DNA from 4 places in the Mesorhizobium sp. B2-6-2 genome. Region 4 is predicted to be linked to each of the others. Evidence: riboswitches for the same ligand, from Rfam matches in the RefSeq annotation. Region 4 holds a riboswitch; each other region holds the start of a gene.
What was found. Region 4 has a riboswitch for cobalamin ahead of FJ419_RS08675 (DUF1636 family protein). Riboswitches for the same ligand answer to the same signal wherever they lie in the genome.
Positions count from the first base shown of each region.

Region 1 (4,227 bases), on a different contig from region 4:
TTCATACGCCGCGTATGTCAATTGGCATACGAGGCGTATGTGAATAGGGCCAGAGCCATGCACAGACCGCGCAAGGAGATGATCGCCGAGACGCGCGCCAAGCTGATCGCAGCCGCTCGCCATGCTTTCGGCACGATCGGCTATGCCGAGGCCTCGATGGACGATTTCACCGCATCGGCCGGCCTCACGCGCGGTGCGCTCTACCATCATTTCGGCGACAAGAAGGGGCTGCTTCAGGCGGTGATCGCCGAGATCGACGGCGAAATGGCTGTGCGGGTGAACGAGGTGGCTTCGAAAGCGCCGACCCGCTGGCAGCATTTCGTCGACGAATGCACCACCTATATCGAGATGGCGCTGGAGCCGGAAATCCAGCGCATCATGTTCCGCGACGGCCCGGCGGTGCTCGGCGACCCGGCGCAGTGGCCGAATGCCAGCGCCTGCATCGCCTCGATGACCAACCATCTGACCAGGCTGCAGGAAGAGGGCGAGGTCGTTCCGGAGCTTGATCCCGAGACGACCTCACGGCTGATCAATGGCGCCAGCAGCCAGGCCGCGCAGCGCATTGCCAATTCGACGGATCCCGAGGCGACCTCGAAAAAAGCGATTGCTGCCTTCAAGCAGTTGCTCGAAGGCCTGCGAAAGAAGCCTTGACGGCACGCTCAGGTAACCAAGCCACCGGCTTGTGCACCGGTTTCGGGCCGGCGCAACCCTGCCGCGATTGACAATCGCCGGGGCGAGCGCATCCTCCTTCGCCATCTATTACAGCGCCGCGCGTTCTTTGAACGCGCAAAGGAACGCTGTAAAACTTTAATTCGGCGCATGATCCTTTTCCGAAAATCGATTCCGATTTTCGGGATCATGCGCAGGATGAGGGGGACTCGGGGCATGTGGGACTTCAGCATCGCCAGATCTGTGTCGATCATGATGCGGACATGGCCGTTCATCGTCTTTCGCATGATCGTCTATTTCGGCATCACGGTCGCCTACATCATGGCGACCGGCACGGGCGCCAGCGTCGGCTACGGCGTCGGTCACATCTCCACCGATCCCGACGGGCCGATGTCCTTCGCGCTGTGGGGCGGCGTGGTCGGCTTCGGCGTCGTCTCGATCGCCGTCTACTGGATCCGCGAATACATCCTCTATGTGCTGAAAGCGGGCCATATCGCCGTCATGGTGCATCTGATCGACGGCCGTGACGTTCCCGACGGCCAGGGCCAGATCGCCTACGCCAAGGAAGTGGTCGCCCAGCGCTTTGCCGAGGCCAACATCCTTTTCGTCGTCGACCAGCTGGTCAAGGGCGCCATCCGAGCCATCACCGGCCTGATCGGCGGCATCGCCGCCTTCCTGCCCATTCCGGGCCTGAGCGGCATTGTAAGCTTCATCAACACGGTGATCCGCCTGTCGCTGACCTATGTCGACGAGATCATCCTCGGCTACAACATCCGCATCAATTCGAGCTCGCCTTTCGAGACGGCAAGGCAAGGCGTCGTGCTCTACGCGCAGAACGGCAAGCACATGGTCAAGAACGCCGTCTGGCTGGCGGCGATCATGTGGGGCGTGTCCTTCGTCATCTTCCTGTTGATGCTGGCGCCCGCGGCCGCCATTCTGTGGGTCATGCCGGGCCAGCTTGCCGGCTGGGCCTTCGTGCTAGCCATCGTCTTTGCCTGGGCCTTCAAGGCAGCCTTCATCGAGCCCTTCGCCATCGCCTCGCTGATGCAGGTTTATTTTGAAGCCATTGAAGGCCAAGCGCCCAATCCCGAATGGGACCGGCGGCTCGCCGAGACCTCGTCCAAATTCAGGGAATTGCGCGACAAGGCGCTGGGCTCTTTTGGCGGCGGCTCGCGCTGGGACACGCCGAGGGCTGCCTGATCATGGCTTTGATGCGCCGCCGAGCTTTGCGATCGCCGATTTAAGCGGCGCCTCGCCGGCGCCGCGAAACGTCTCGCTCATGACCAGTTCGGGCAGTGGCAGGCGCTTGCCCCAGCCATGCGCCTCGAGGTCCGGCTTCGGCGCGAAGGCCGAGACGCGGCCGACGCAGAGATAGGCGATCGGCGTGACATGCTCCGGGATCGCGAGAAGCCGCTTCAGCGCCTCGGTCTCGATGATGCTCACCCAGCCGACGCCGACACTTTCGGCCCGCGCCGCCAGCCAGAAATTCTGCACCGCGCAGACAGTGCTGTAGAGGTCCATCTCCGGATTGTGCCAGCGACCGAGCGGCGAGTCCTTCGAGCGCTGCCGGTCGCAGGTGATGCACAGGTTGAGCGCGCTTTCGCAGATGCCTTCGAGCTTCAGCTTACGGTAGAGCGCCTGCCGTTCCGCCTCGATCGCCGGCAATTCCTGCTCGCGCGCCGCGAGGAACAGGTCGCGCACCTGCTGCCGCCTTGCGGCGTCGCGGATGACGATGAAATTCCACGGCTGCATATAGCCGACCGACGGGGCGTGATGGGCGGCGGTGATGAGCCGGGCCAGCACATTGTCATCGAGATCGTCGGGGACAAAATGGCTGCGCACGTCGCGCCTGGTGAACATCGCCCGGTAGACCGCGTCGCGCGCCAATTGGTCAAAGTCGTCGCCGCTCGCGGCGATCGCTGCTGCCGTCATCGCTTTTCCCCTTGCGACAAGCAGTCCCCCGCCTGACCAAGCGGAAAACCATGTCTGCCGGGCCGGTCTTCTGGCTCGGGATCGTCCCGCATCCGGCGCCTTCCCGTCTTCGACAGTGGCGTGTGCCGGCGCGGTCCCCCTTACAGTGTTGGGCACGCCACGGAGTTCAACCGTGTTCCCGATTCTCCCGCGTCGCGGGCACCTGGCAGCGATGCGACCTTACAGCGAAGCTTGGGCCGCGCCAATGGCGTTAGCGACACGGCAAGACGCGATTTCCCCAGCCATTCGGCCTGCCAAACATGGTCATTCGGCCGCCAGGTCCCTAGATTAGGCGCCATGGCCACCCGTCTCTATACGCACCCGATCTTCCTCGAACACCTCACGCCGCCCGGCCATCCCGAGCGGCCCGACCGCCTGCGTGCCATCGAGCGCGTGCTCGACGACGAGGCGTTTTCGGCGCTCGACCGCGTCAAGGCGCCGGAAGGCGACGAGAAAACGATCCTCTATGCGCATCCCGAGGATTTCGTCGAGCGCGTGCGCGCGGCGATCCCTGAGAGCGGGATCGTGTCGATCGACGCCGATACCAGCGCCAGCCCGAAAAGCTGGCAGGCCGTGATCACCGCGATCGGCGGTGCCAACGCGGCGGTGGACGACGTCTTCGAGGGCCGTGCGGCAAACGTCTTCGTCGCCGCGCGTCCGCCTGGACATCATGCCGAGAAGACCACGGCGATGGGCTTCTGCCTGTTCAACACGGCGGCGATCGCCGCCCGCTACGCCCAGAACAAGCACCAGGCCGAGCGCGTCGCCATCGTCGACTGGGACGTCCATCACGGCAACGGCACGCAGGACATTTTCTGGGACGACCCGTCGGTGCTCTATTGCTCGACGCACCAGATGCCGCTTTACCCAGGCACCGGCGCGAAGGGCGAGACCGGCGCCGGCAACATCGTCAACGCGCCGCTTTCGCCGCAGACCGGCAGCGACCTGTTCCGCGACGCATTCCTGTCGCGCGTGCTGCCGTCCATCGATGCGTTCGCGCCGGACCTGATTATCATTTCCGCCGGCTTCGACGCGCACCACCGCGATCCGCTGGCCGAGATCAACCTGACCGAGGACGATTTCGACTGGGCGACCGGGCAATTGATGGAACGCGCCGGCCGCCATAGCTCCAACAGGCTCGTCAGCCTGCTGGAAGGCGGCTACGATCTGCAGGGACTGGCATTTTCAGTCGCCGCCCATGTCGGGCGGCTGATGAAGGGATAGGGTATGGCATTGGAAGGCAATGAGGACGTCAAGGCGATGAGCTTCGAACAGGCGCTCGACGCGCTTGAGAAGATCGTCGATGATCTTGAGCGCGGCGACGTCCCGCTCGACCAGTCGATCAAGATCTATGAGCGCGGCGAAGCGCTGAAGGCGCATTGCGACCGGCTGCTGAAAGCGGCCGAGGACAAGGTCGAGAAGATCAGGCTGTCGCGCGACGGCAAGCCGATGGGAACTGAACCGCTGGACGCCGACTGAGGTGTTGATATTCAGGTGAAGCCGGCCTGCAAATGGCAACTTCCGGTGCTCACGTACTTCAAGTACGCTCCGCTCCGGTTCTCGGAAATCACCATTTTCGGCTCGGCC
Region 1 covers NZ_VFUG01000006.1:126,392-130,618, forward strand. Annotated here, with positions in the region: gene FJ419_RS15040 (TetR/AcrR family transcriptional regulator) at 58-651, shown strand; gene FJ419_RS15045 (hypothetical protein) at 886-1,869, shown strand; gene bluB (5,6-dimethylbenzimidazole synthase) at 1,870-2,601, opposite strand; cobalamin riboswitch at 2,644-2,822, opposite strand; gene FJ419_RS15055 (histone deacetylase family protein) at 2,938-3,864, shown strand; gene FJ419_RS15060 (exodeoxyribonuclease VII small subunit) at 3,868-4,119, shown strand.
Region 1: another riboswitch for cobalamin. It lies ahead of bluB (5,6-dimethylbenzimidazole synthase); the one in region 4 lies ahead of FJ419_RS08675 (DUF1636 family protein).

Region 2 (4,227 bases), on a different contig from region 4:
GGGGAGAAGGGAAGACCATCATCCTTTGACCGGCACCCAGATCTCCAGCCCGCCATTGCCGGTGCGGGCATCGAACTCGGGCCCGTAGCGCTCGAACTCGGGCGCGTCGGCGATCTCGTGTCCGGAGACCGGCAGCCACTTGTTCCAGATCGTGTTGACGGTTCGGCGGATGGTCGAGATGTGCTCGCGATGCGAGAACACCGCATATTTCTGCGCCGGCACCCGCACGCGTTGGAAATCCTTCGGCAGGTCGGAGAAATCCATCACCTCGACGCCAACGACATAGTCGAAATTGCCGGCATCGTCGCCATTCGTGCACACACCGTAGAAGACGCCGGGCACCTCGCCCGGAATGTTGCCGATATAGGGGGCGAAGCGCTGCCATTGCATCGGGATGCCGGCGCTGGTCTCGCAGCTGTAGCGCTCGCCGAGCCCGGCAACGAGGAAGGGACGGCTGGTCTCGAAGCGCGGCGGCTCGAGTGCGGTGAGAAGCGAACTGTCCATCAGTATGGGCTCCACAAGATCGAGGTTTTCGGTCGAGCCTTGCGCGCGCACCAACTCCGGCGTGGTGCCGAACTCATCGCGAAAGGCCCGCGTGAACGCCTCATGCGAGCCGTAGCCGGCATCGAGCGCGACCGAGAGAATGTCGCGCGCGCCGCCGGCCAGCTTGCGCGCCGCTTCGCTCAAGCGGCGCGCCCGCATATAGCCCATGACCGACCGTCCCGTGGCCGCGCCGAAAGCGCGCGTCACATGGAAGCGCGACACGCCGCTGCTTGCCGCTATCTCGTCAAGGCTGATGGCGTCGGGCAGGTGGCTTTCGACAAACCACAGCGCTTTCTCTGTCGGGTTCATGGCTCCTCGCATTTGGCTCGGCGACACTAGCCCCCGCGCCGCCGGCCAGTTTGATCGAAATTGCGCTTTGAGCGAAGTCGAGCGGGTTGACAAGCCAAGGCAATGTATTCTAGCTGGTAATGTTATTACATATCAGGGGAAGTAAACGACTTGCGGCAACGGCCCGACGATCCCGCCATGTCTTTCGCACGAGGGGCGGACGAAGGCCCGTTGCGACTCGCACGCGGACAACCTACGATAGCTGCGTCATGGTCCCCGAGCCGCAAGGCGAGGGGTGAAAAGGGAACACGGTGAGCTCATCCGAGTCGAGGCCGTGGCTGCCCCCGCAACTGTGAGCGGCGAGCTCCATCCGAAACGCCACTGGCCGGCAAGGCTGGGAAGGCGGATGGCGTAAGGACCCGCGAGCCAGGAGACCTGCCATCGACACGAGTTGACCGGACGGGGTGTGCCGGGAGGAGACGCGGACACCGGTCTTGTCGGCCGGCTCGTCCGGCATCCTTCCGTCGCCATTTTTGGAAAGTGACGGAAATGCTGGACGTCTTTAGCCATCGCATCATCGTCTGTTCGCTGTGCCGCGATACCGTGACCGGACGTAGGTCCGGCGGGGATTTGTGCGCCGACCTTCGCTCAAGGCTTGCCGAGACTTTGGCGTCGTCATTTGCTGTCGAAACCATCGATTGCATGGCCGGCTGCGCGCGGCCGCTGACCGTGGCCTTCAACGCGGAAGGCAAAGCCAGCTATCTCTTCGGTTCCATCGACAGCGGCACCGACGCCGGCGCGCTGGTCGAATTTGCCAGGCTCTATGCCTCGCTGGCCGACGGCTGGTGCAATTCCGGCCAGCGCCCGGCAAGGCTCGCCGGCAAGATACTGGCGCGCATCCCCGCCGCGGGCAAGGCCAGGGAGCAGGTCCGGTGAGCGCGCTCCTGCTCGAAGCTCGCGATTTGCGCGCCACGGCAAATGGCCGGATGTTGGTCGAGGATGTCAGCTTGTCGCTGGCGGCGGGCGAGCGGCTGGCCATCATCGGCCCCAATGGCGCCGGCAAGACGACTCTGCTGCGCATGTTATGCGGGGCGTTGTCGCCGAGCCGCGGCGAGGTTCGTCTTGCCGGACGCCGGCTGGACAGGATCACCGCCGCCGAACGGGCGCTCAGCATCGCCGTCGTCGGTCAGACGGACCAGCCGGATCCACGCCTTGCGCTCATCGACTATGTCGAGCTTGGCCGTGTCCCGCACGCCGGTCTGAGGCGCCGGCACGACGATCGCGACATCGTCGTCGAGGCGCTGCGCCGGACTGGGCTGTTGCCGTTGCTCGCGCGCACTGTCGGCTCGCTCTCCGGCGGCGAGCGCCAGCGCGCGCAGCTCGCCCGCGCCATCGCGCAAGAGCCCAAAATCCTGTTTCTCGATGAGCCGACCAACCACCTTGACCCGCGCGCCCGCGGCGAGCTGCTCGAGCTGGTGGCCGAATTCAACATGGCCGTGGTCGCCGTGCTGCACGATCTCGCGCTTGTGGCGCCCTTCGCCACCAGCGTCGCGGTGATGAGCAACGCCCGGCTGCACGCCCTGGCTCCGCCGCGCGAGGCGCTGGCGCAGCCGCTTGTCCGCGAGGTGTTCGGCATCGACGTGCTGCGCCTGCGGCACCCGACCGAGGATCGCGAGCTCACCGTCTTCGAGCTTCCCATGCGCGCTTCCTCGCCGCCCTGAACCTGCACAACCCCAACAAGGAGCATCATCTCGTGAAACGCCTCGCCTTGTCGCCGGCCCTGTCGCTCGTCGCCTCGGCCGCCTTCGCTTTCCCGGTCACCGTCGACAGCTGCGGCAAACCGCTCACCTTCGATGCGCCGCCGAAACGCGCCGTCATCCAGGATCTCAACATGGCCGAGATGGCTTTCGCGCTGAAGCTGCAGCCGTCGATCGTCGGGCTCACTGGCATCACCGGGTGGTACAAGGTCGGCCCCGAGTTCAAGGCCGAGCAGGGCGCCATCCCGGAGCTGGCGCCAAAATATCCGACGCTCGAAAACCTCGTCGCCGTGCAGCCGGATTTCTTCTTCGCCGGCTGGTATTACGGCATGAAGCCGGGCGGCGAGGTGACGCCCGACACGCTTGCCCCGCATGGCATCAAGACGCTGGTGCTGACCGAGAGCTGCGTCCATCTCGACAAGAACCGGCCCGCCGCCTCGATGGATCTGCTTTATGACGACGTCGAGAAGCTGGGCAAGATCTTCGGCAAGCAAGCGGAGGCCGAAAAGCTGGTCGACGGCTGGAAGGCCGAGCTCGCCGGCATCATGGCGAAGGTGGGTGGCCGCAAGGGCACGCGCGTCTTCCTCTACGATTCCGGCGAGGACAAGCCCTTCACCGCCGGCAAGTTCGCCATTCCCAACGCCATAATCGCCGCCGCCGGCGGCGAAAACATCATGGCCGACATGGAGACGAGCTGGGGCAACACCGACTGGGAGACGGTCGCCTCGCGCAATCCCCAGTTCCTCATCCTGCTCGATTACCAGGATGGCGGCGGCTACAGGAAACTGCTCGATTTCCTTAAAGTCCATCCTGCGATGAAAGAGACGGACGCGGTCAGGAACGAGCGCTTCGTGGCGCTGCGCTACGCCGAGCTGACGCCCGGACCCGCCAACATCGAGGCGATCGGCAAGATCGCCAGGGCCATGCATCCGGAGGCGTTTTAGGTCTGAGGCACGGATGAGCCGGAAGTGTTGCCGTTGATGGATAGCCTGCCTTGGAGAATGGCGAAAACGCCCCTCACTTCGTCATCCACGGGCGGAGCAAGGAGCGAAGCGACGCGGCGCAGACCCGAGGATCCATTCCGTGGCTTTCGAGCGTTGCAACCGTGCGGAATTCTACGCCGTCGCTCTCCGCGCGCCAGGTCACGGAATGGACTCCAGGGTCTCCGCGACGGCGCTTCGCGCCTGCTTCGCCCTGGAATGACGAAGTCGCGGAGACCCCCGCTAATCCCGAACGCCGGTATCGCCGCGGCAGGTCCCATGCCGTGAATTTGCGCCATACCCCATTCATCCTGGCGATGGCCCTGGGCGCTATCCTGCTGGTAGCGCTCGCGCTGCTTTCGATCGCCTATGGCTCGACGCTGATACCTTTGCGCGAGGTCGTCGGCGCGCTGGCGCATGCGTCCGGGCTCGACAGCCGGGGCCCATCCGGCCCGGTCGGCAGCATCGTCGTCGACCTGAGGCTGCCGCGCACGCTGCTGGCGATGACCGTCGGCGCCGGCCTCGGCGTCGTCGGCGCGCTGCTGCAGACCGTCACCCGCAATGACCTCGCCGATCCGTTCCTGTTCGGCCTCTCCTCGGGCGCGGCAGCCGGCGCCGTTTCGGTCATCACCGTCTTCGGCGACAGTTTCGGCATCTGG
Region 2 covers NZ_VFUG01000010.1:88,920-93,146, reverse strand. Annotated here, with positions in the region: gene FJ419_RS19755 (AraC family transcriptional regulator) at 19-852, opposite strand; cobalamin riboswitch at 1,085-1,289, shown strand; gene FJ419_RS19750 (DUF1636 family protein) at 1,381-1,767, shown strand; gene FJ419_RS19745 (ABC transporter ATP-binding protein) at 1,764-2,552, shown strand; gene FJ419_RS19740 (ABC transporter substrate-binding protein) at 2,585-3,532, shown strand; gene FJ419_RS19735 (iron ABC transporter permease) at 3,886-4,227, shown strand, end outside.
Region 2: another riboswitch for cobalamin. It lies ahead of FJ419_RS19750 (DUF1636 family protein); the one in region 4 lies ahead of FJ419_RS08675 (DUF1636 family protein).

Region 3 (4,227 bases), on a different contig from region 4:
TCGGCCGGGCTGTGAACTGGCTGTAGTGTTGGTGCGTCAGCAACATGACTCCTATCGATTCGGAGAACATGATCGAACTGGCCTGGTCGTTCGAGAACTGTGGGTTGAGCGTGCCGCCGATCGCGAGATAGAACTTGGTCGCTGCCTGCAGGTCGCGTACCGGCAGATTGAGGAAAAGCATTTGCGTCATCAGTTTGAACCTTCGTTGCCGGGTACTAGCCAGTCTAGTACTGCAACGGATGGCTATCACGACGGAACCGTACCGTCTAGTACCGGTCGAGAGGCGTTATGAAAATTGACGGTGAGACCAGATCGGCTCGCAAGGATCGCGAAATCATCGAGGCGGCGACGGCGGCGTTCATCGCCAACGGCTATGATGGGACCAGCATGGAGGAGATCGCCACCAGAGCGTGCGCTTCCAAGCAGACCGTCTACAAGCATTTCACGGACAAGGAGACGCTTTTCAGCAAAGTCGTGGAGTCCACCGCGTCCCAGACCAACGACGTTGTCGAGTCCGTGACGATGCTGCTTTCCGAAGCGAAATTCCTGGAGGGCGGCCTGCAGCAGCTTGCCCGGCGATTGGTCACCACGCTGATGAACGACGAGTTGCTGAGGCTCCGGCGTCTGATTATTGCCAATGCCGATCGGATGCCGCAGCTTGGCCGCAGCTGGTACGACAAAGGCTTTGAGCGCATGCTTTCCTCGGTAGCGGCTTGTTTTCAAAAGCTCACAGGGCGAGGCCTGTTGCAGACCGACGATCCCCGTTTGGCGGCCAGCCATTTCTTTGGAATGCTGCTTTGGATTCCGATGAACGAAGCCATGTTCACCGGACGCAATCCGCGCTCGAAAGCCGACCTTGAGCGGCACGCCGATGCCTCGGTCGAAGCGTTCCTTGCCGCCTATGGGATGCGTTCGAAGTAATCGCGCTGCCAGACGCGATCTGCGGGAGCAAAACGAGCCGCGTTACGTCGCCTGGTATCTTGAGAACATCAGCCGGCCGAAGCCGGTTAGCGCACGCGGGCGAGCGGCGTGCCGAAGATCGACATTGTGGCGGCGCCGAGCGCCGCCACAGTGCCGAGGATCACCGCAAGGCTCGGCAAGTGGAAGAAGATGTCGCGCCATCTGGGCTCGACGACCGCGCCGGTGCTGAAGGCCTCGCGGCTATACTGGCACAGGATCCACGACGCGCCGCTGCGCACCATCTCGGCATCGATGTCCGAGATCAGCGCCTTCGCACCCCGTTCAGCTGAAGGCATCGTCGCCATATGGGTGAGCAGCGCCTTGGCGGCGGCGAGATAGGCGTGGCTGCATTCGTTGAACGGGCTTTCCTCGTCGCCGAGGCTGCCCGGCATCAAGCCCCAGAGGCAATAGGTGAATTGCAGATTGCCGTGATTGTAGAGCCGGCGGAAGGTCGGGTCTGTCGCGGTCTGGCGGTGGGCGAGGTCGAGGATCTCGCCGCGATGGCGCGCGATGACGGCCATCTGGCCGTGGGTCAGGCCGGGGATCTGGATGCCCGGAGGAGGCGGGGCCGAGGATCCGCTATGCGCTTGCGCGGATGTGGCGGCCACAAATGCGAGCAGCGCCGCAACCGAGCAATTCCAGGAAAAGTGTGCGGCGGTTTTCCGTCCGGAATTGCGAGAAAACAAAAGACCAAAGTGGCTCTGCGGTCGTACCGACCGTTGAGCCGCTTTGGCCGCCAGGGCGCGAAACAGTGGCGGCCAACGCATCGGATTTCAGGCGTAGCGGCGTGCCGGGCTGCGCTGGTCGCGCGCCGCGACCACGCGTTCGGCAACCGCGCCGAAGCCGAGCCCGACGACGGTCCACAGCACCAGCTGGATGCCGAGCGAGGCGACGCGGAACTGCCACAGCACCGTCGCCGAGAAGTTCTCCGGCACTTCGTTGATGTCGGGCAGCGCCGCCTTCACCAATGCGAAGACGACGAGGAAGGAGAGCCCGGCCACGATCGAGGCGTTCCAGGCGCCGAGCTGGTTCCACAGCCGCTGCGCCAGACCCACCGCCGCCACCATCGCCGTGATCGAGATGACGATCATGATGAAGAACAGCTCGGTGCGGTAGCCGATCGTTTCGGCATTGCCGACCGCGGGCGGGTTGGCCGGATATTTGAGGCCGGGCACCACGATCACGGCCAGGAAGCCGAGCAACGCCAGCAGCGCCGAGGTGCCGCGCGGTCCGAGCGAGCCCAGCCGGCCATAGGCATAGGCGAAGACCAGCGAGAACAGCCCGCCAAGCGCGGCGCCATAGATCAGCACGCCGGTTGCCAGGCCGATGCCGGCTTGCGTGGCGCGGCTGACCATCTCGGGCTCCGGCGCCCCGCCGGCGGCCTGGGCCTGCTGTTCCTCGAAGGCGATCGCCTTGTCGACCTGCGGCTCGCCATAGACGCGGGCGAAGGCGAACGCCAGAATCCCGGCGACCAGCCCGACAAGCATGCCGCGCAGCAAAAGTTTTCCAACCATGTCACCAATCCCTCTAAGCAATTCCAGGAAAAGTGCGTAGCGGTTTTCCGTCCGGAATTGCGTTAAGCCAACCAAGCAATTCCAGGAAAAGTGCGTAGCGGTTTTCCGTCCGGAATTGCCTTAGATCGGAATCGAAAGCGGGTTCAGCGATGCTGCCGCTTTAGTGGCAGGGGAAGCCGAGCAGGTGGCGGCCGTCATGCACGAATTCGTGCACATAGGTGCCGCGGATCAGCGAGGTGGCGCCTTCTTCCGCGCCGACGAAATAGATCGCCAGCATCAAAAGCAGCCCGCCGAGGATGGCCCAGGGCAGAAGCTCGCGGACCGGAATCGCAACCGGGCCGTAGCTGGGGGCGAAGGTGGTGTCGGACATATTGACCTCCCTTGGGATACTGCGTCCCGTTGATCGAACGATGCTGCGGAATAAGGCCTGACTTTCGGCTGGTGCCGATCACAGTGGCGCGACCGTGCCGGACTCGCACCGGCTTCCAATCCCGTATAGCACTAAGACACTTGTCAGCACTTCGTTCGCCTGTCAACGACATGTAATGGCGGCACGGCTACGTGAGGCCTGTTTTTCGCTGGGCCACGGAGTTTTTCATGCTTGCCCGCCTGACGATGATCGCAAGCGGAGCGACGCCCGGAATGCGCAAGGGCCGCTTTCCGAACGATGAGCCGCCGGAGCCGCGCGCCCTGGATCGCGCCGGCGCGCTGGCCGCTTCGCTGCGTCGCGCCGACCGTGTCTGGACAAGTCCGGCGCTTGCCGCGCGGCGGACGGCCGAGGCGCTCGGCCTTGACGCGACGGTCGAGCCGCTGCTTGCCGAACAGGATTTCGCACGCTGGGCCGGCAAAAGCTTCGAGGAGGTGCAGGCCGGGGACCCGGAAGGCATGGCGGCCTGGTTCGCCGACGCAGACGCGGCGCCTCATGGCGGTGAATCGCTCGCCGCCGTCGCCCGGCGGGGTGCTGCGCTGATGGAGCGGCTGGCCGGCGAGAGCGGTCACACCGTCGCAGTGACGCATGCCGTGCCGATCCGCGCCGCCATGGCGCATGTGCTCGGCGCGCCGCTTTCCTCGGTCTGGAAGATCGATATCGAGCCGCTGTCGCTCACTGAGTTCCGCGGCGACGGCCGCCGCTGGGTGCTGCGTGCGAGCGGCGTCACTGTCGCCGGCTGAATGCTCAGGCGTGAACGCTCCATCCGTGGACCCGGCCGGCATATCAAGTCGGCACACCACCGTTTCAGTGATCGCTAACGGAACGGAAACGCTTCGCTGCTATGGTGCGGCCCCATGGCGAGGAGAGCCTTGCCTGAGGAGCCCGCCGGATATGGCCAGTTTTCCCGAGACCGAGCGACGTCTTCATGCGCGCGAATTCGTGCTCAAGCAAGCCACGATCATCGCCGCCGGCGTCAGGATCGGTTGCTCGGTCAGAAATCAGCACGAGCAGGGCGCGGAATTGCGCGTCGGCGCAGATGTGGAGATCCCGGACCGCTTCCTGCTCGAGGTCCCGGCCGACGATACGGCCTATCGCGCTTTGGTGCGGTGGCGGCGCAACGACCGCGTCGGCGTGGCGCTCTACAGCAACGTGCCGAAGGACTGATGCTCAAAGGTATCGGCGCACGCTCGCCCTGTAGGCGCGGTAGGGTTCGCCGAACTTGCGTTCCAGATAGGCCTCCTCGCGCAGCACCACGCCGTAATGCAGGATGGGGAAGCTCGCGATGGTCGCGATGACGGCCCACCAGCTGTCAAAGAGCAGCCC
Region 3 covers NZ_VFUG01000014.1:76-4,302, reverse strand. Annotated here, with positions in the region: gene FJ419_RS22740 (VOC family protein) at 1-190, opposite strand, end outside; gene FJ419_RS22735 (TetR/AcrR family transcriptional regulator) at 289-921, shown strand; gene FJ419_RS22730 (hypothetical protein) at 1,008-1,568, opposite strand; gene FJ419_RS22725 (CbtA family protein) at 1,734-2,474, opposite strand; gene FJ419_RS22720 (CbtB domain-containing protein) at 2,635-2,844, opposite strand; adenosylcobalamin (AdoCbl) riboswitch at 2,845-2,988, opposite strand; gene FJ419_RS22715 (histidine phosphatase family protein) at 3,072-3,644, shown strand; gene FJ419_RS22710 (PilZ domain-containing protein) at 3,796-4,068, shown strand; partial or broken gene FJ419_RS22705 (methyltransferase) at 4,072-4,227, opposite strand, start outside.
Region 3: another riboswitch for cobalamin. It lies ahead of FJ419_RS22720 (CbtB domain-containing protein); the one in region 4 lies ahead of FJ419_RS08675 (DUF1636 family protein).

Region 4 (4,227 bases):
TTCAACGACCCCAGGCCCAGTGGTGTTCCGGATCGCCGCCACCTTGCGCGGGTACTTTCGCGAACCGGCCTCTTGCAGATCGATTCCGTGAGCGCGGTGGTGCGCGCGCATTACATGCCGCTCTATTCGCGCCTCGGCCCCTATCCGCTTACGCTGCTCGACAATGCCGCGGTCACCCGCAAGCGCGCCGTGTTCGAGTACTGGGCGCATGAGGCGTCGTTCCTGCCCGTTGAGACGTACCCGCTGATGCGCTGGCGCATGCAGCGCGCCGAGCAGGGCGACGAGATGTATCTCGGCCTGGCGAAATGGGGCCGTGAACGCAAGGAAATGATCGACGAGATATATAGAGAGGTCGCCGATCGCGGTCCGATCGCCGCGTCTGATATCGAAGGCCACAAGGGCAATGGCGGCTGGTGGGGCTGGAGCGAGGCCAAGCACGCGTTCGAATGGCTGTTCTGGGCCGGGCGCATCACCACCGCCTACCGCCGCGGCTTCGAACGCTATTACGACCTGCCCGAGCGCGTTTTGCCGCAGGCGGTGCTCGACCTGCCCGTACCCTCGGTCGAGGACGCGCATCGCGAATTGCTGCGCATTTCCGCCCGCGCCCATGGCATTGCCACCTATGGCGACCTGCGCGACTATTTTCGTCTCGCGCCGGGCGACACGAAGGATCGCATCGAGGAACTGGTCGATGCCGGCGAATTGCTGCCGGTGAAGGTCGAAGGCTGGGACAGGACAGCCTATCTCCACAAGGACGCCCGTTCCCCGCGCCGGATCGAGGCGCGCGCCCTGCTTGCCCCCTTCGATCCGGTCGTCTTCGAGCGCACCCGGACGGAAAAGCTTTTCGATTTCCGCTACCGCATCGAGATCTACACGCCGGCCGAGAAACGCCAATATGGCTACTACGTGCTGCCCTTCCTGCTCGGCGACCGGATCGTCGCCCGCGTCGATCTGAGAGCTGACCGCCCGGCCAGCATCTTGCGCGTCCACGCCACCTATGCCGAGGCCGGCGCCCCGCCTGAAACGGCCGCCCAGCTCTTCGATGAGTTGAAGCAGATGCAGGCCTGGCTCGGCCTGGAGGCGATCGAAGTGACGCCGGCCGGCGACCTCGGACCGGCGCTGGCCGACATCGCGGTGTCGTAGCTGCGCGTTGACAGGGAACTAGCCGTAAGCCTAAATCCTGACCCAGACGGTCTTCTCCCGGCAAAGGGAGGAGCCAAGAGGGAATGCGGTGCGGGCCAAAACCCAAATCCGCGGCTGTCCCCGCAACTGTAAGCGACGAGCCTCTGCCGAAAACCACTGGGATGTTCCCGGGAAGGCGGCATTCAGGGCGACGACCCGCGAGCCAGGAGACCTGCCGTCTGAGACTTTAAGTATCCGAATGCCCGGCGGGTTTTCCGGGCAAGGAGCGTGGTTTTGGATCGCAACGGCAGTTTCCCGGCAAACAGTGCGGACGTTCCGTCCGAGCCCGACGCTTTGGCCGGCATCACCGTCATCGTCTGCTCATCCTGCCGCGACGAGACCGGGTCGGATGGGCATCCGCGCGCCGGCGCGCTGCTTGCCGAAGACACGCGTCGGGCGGCTTGCGGCGAAAAGATCGACATCCGTACTGTCGAATGCCTCGGCAACTGCAAGCGCCGGCTAAGCGCGGCGCTGCTGCGCGACGGCTGCTGGAGCTACGTCTTCGGCGATCTGGACACCGCCAGCGGCGCCGATCTCGTCGCCGGCGCGAAACTCTTCGCCACCTCGACCGATGGCCTGATCCCCTGGCGCGGCCGGCCCGATTCCCTCAAGCGCGGCCTGGTTGCCCGCATCCCTCCTCTCGACATGCTGAAGGACCGACCATGAACGCATCCGTTTCCCGTGTGCCCTGCACCGTCGTCACCGGCTTCCTCGGCGCCGGCAAGACGACGCTGATCCGCAACCTACTCGAGAACGCCAAGGGCAAGCGGCTGGCGATCATCGTCAACGAGTTCGGCGATGTCGGCATAGACGGCGAGATTCTCAAAGGTTGCGGCATCGACTCTTGTCCGGAGGAGAACATCGTCGAGCTCGCCAATGGCTGCATCTGCTGCACCGTCGCCGACGATTTCGTGCCGGCGCTCGACCGGATTCTGTCGCTCAACCCGAAGGTCGACCACATTCTGATCGAGACCTCGGGCCTCGCTCTGCCGAAGCCGCTGGTGCAGGCATTCCAGTGGCCGAGCGTGAAGAGCCGCGTCACCGTCGATGGCGTCATCGCCGTGGTCGACGGCCCGGCGCTCGCCGACGGCCGGGTCGCTTCCGATATGGATGCGCTGCAGGCGCAGCGTGCGGCGGACGATTCCCTTGACCATGACGATCCGGTCGAGGAGGTGTTCGAGGACCAGATCGCCTGCGCCGACCTGATCATCCTGTCGAAGAGCGACCTGATGGATGCGGCAGGCTCCGCCCGTGCCAACACCGTCATCGGCGATCATGTCGCGCGTGCCGTTAAGATCGTGCCGACAGCGCAGGGCAAGGTCGATCCCTCCGTGTTGCTCGGCCTTGGCCTTGCGGTGGAGGACGACATTGAGAACCGCAAGACCCATCATGACGACGAGCTCGACCACGAGCATGACGATTTCGATTCCTTCGTCATCGATATCCCCTCGATCGCCAATCCCGACGAGTTGGCCAAGCGCGTCGCCATTGCCGCCGAGCAGGAAAACGTGCTGCGCGTCAAAGGCTTCGTCGAGGTCGGCGGCAAGCCGATGCGGCTCCTGCTCCAAGCCGTCGGCCCGCGCGTCAATCACTATTACGACCGCGCCTGGACGGCCGAGGACGATCGCCGCTCGCGGCTGGTCGTCATCGGCCTCAAGGGGCTGAACCGCCCGGCGATCGAGCGTATCCTCGCCGGCTGAGGCCAACACGAAAAAGCGATGCACATCCTCGCCACCACATCCGCTTCGCTCGACGATCTCGCCGAGCCGATCGACCTCAGGCAGGCGCCTGCGGATGTCGTGGCACTGTCCTTCACTGACAGCGATCTCGCCGGCCTGGCCACCGCCTGGAAGGCCGATGCGGAGCGGCTGCCATCGATGCGGCTGGCGGCGCTGCGCGACCTTCGCCACCCGATGTCGGTGGACCTGTGGATCGACAGCGTCGCCCGCCACGCCAGGGTGGTGCTGGTGCGCATCCTCGGCGGCTATGACTGGTGGCGCTACGGCTGCGACCAACTCGCCGCGGTCGCGCGCGAGCGCGGCATCAAGCTGGCGCTGCTGCCCGGCGAAAGCCATGACGAGGACCTGCGGCTGATCGAAGCCTCGACCCTGCCGCGCGCCGAGCTCGACGCCCTGCTCGGCTATTTCCGCGAAGGCGGACCTGAGAATATGGCTGCCCTGGTGCAGAGGCTGGCAAAGCTGGCCGGATCGGATGCGGCCGTGGCCGAACCGGTCAGCGTACCGAAGGCGGGGTATTATCTGCCTAGAGTTGGCGTCGTCGAGAAGCCGAACCTTTTAAAGGTCGGCGTTCCGTCGCCCCCCCCTCTGTCCTGCCGGCCCCCGCAAGGGGGGAGATCAGCCGTCATCGACCCTGGCGCCTCTTCCGCTAACTCAGCAATAGAACACCTCGCAGCATCCGCGATTGGCGAAACCATCGACGGCAGCTCAATCTCCCCCCTTGAGGGGGAGATGTCCGGCAGGACAGAGGGGGGGGCGACAGAACTCGACGCCACCAACTTCAGCGCCCCGGTTATTCCCATCCTCTTCTACCGCTCGATGCTGCTGGCCGCCGACGTGGCGCCGATCGACGTTCTCGTGGAAGCGTTGAAGCTGCAAGGGCTCACCCCGGTACCGATCTTCGTGTCCAGCCTCAAAGACGCGGCATCCCTGGCCTTCGTAGAAAACGCCCTCAGCTCCCTGAACCCGGCCGCCATCGTCACCGCCACGGCTTTCGCCTCCGGTGCGGAACCCGGCGCCGAAACCCTCTTCGACCGCGCCGGCGTGCCCGTCTTCCAGGTCATCGTCGCCACCACCAGGCGCGAGGTCTGGCAAAAGAACCAGCGCGGCCTGGCTCCTGCCGACCTTGCCATGCATGTGGTCCTGCCCGAGCTCGACGGCCGCATCCTGGCCGGCGCGATCTCGTTCAAGGGCGAGGTCGAGACCGATCCGGCGCTCGCCTTCCGCGCCTTCGCCAACCGGCCGGAGGCGGACCGCGTCGCGCAGGTCGCCAAGCGGGTGGCGGCGTTTGTCCGCCTGCAGCGTACCG
Region 4 covers NZ_VFUG01000003.1:120,400-124,626, reverse strand. Annotated here, with positions in the region: gene FJ419_RS08680 (winged helix-turn-helix domain-containing protein) at 1-1,143, shown strand, start outside; cobalamin riboswitch at 1,174-1,377, shown strand; gene FJ419_RS08675 (DUF1636 family protein) at 1,417-1,848, shown strand; gene cobW (cobalamin biosynthesis protein CobW) at 1,845-2,882, shown strand; gene FJ419_RS08665 (cobaltochelatase subunit CobN) at 2,901-4,227, shown strand, end outside.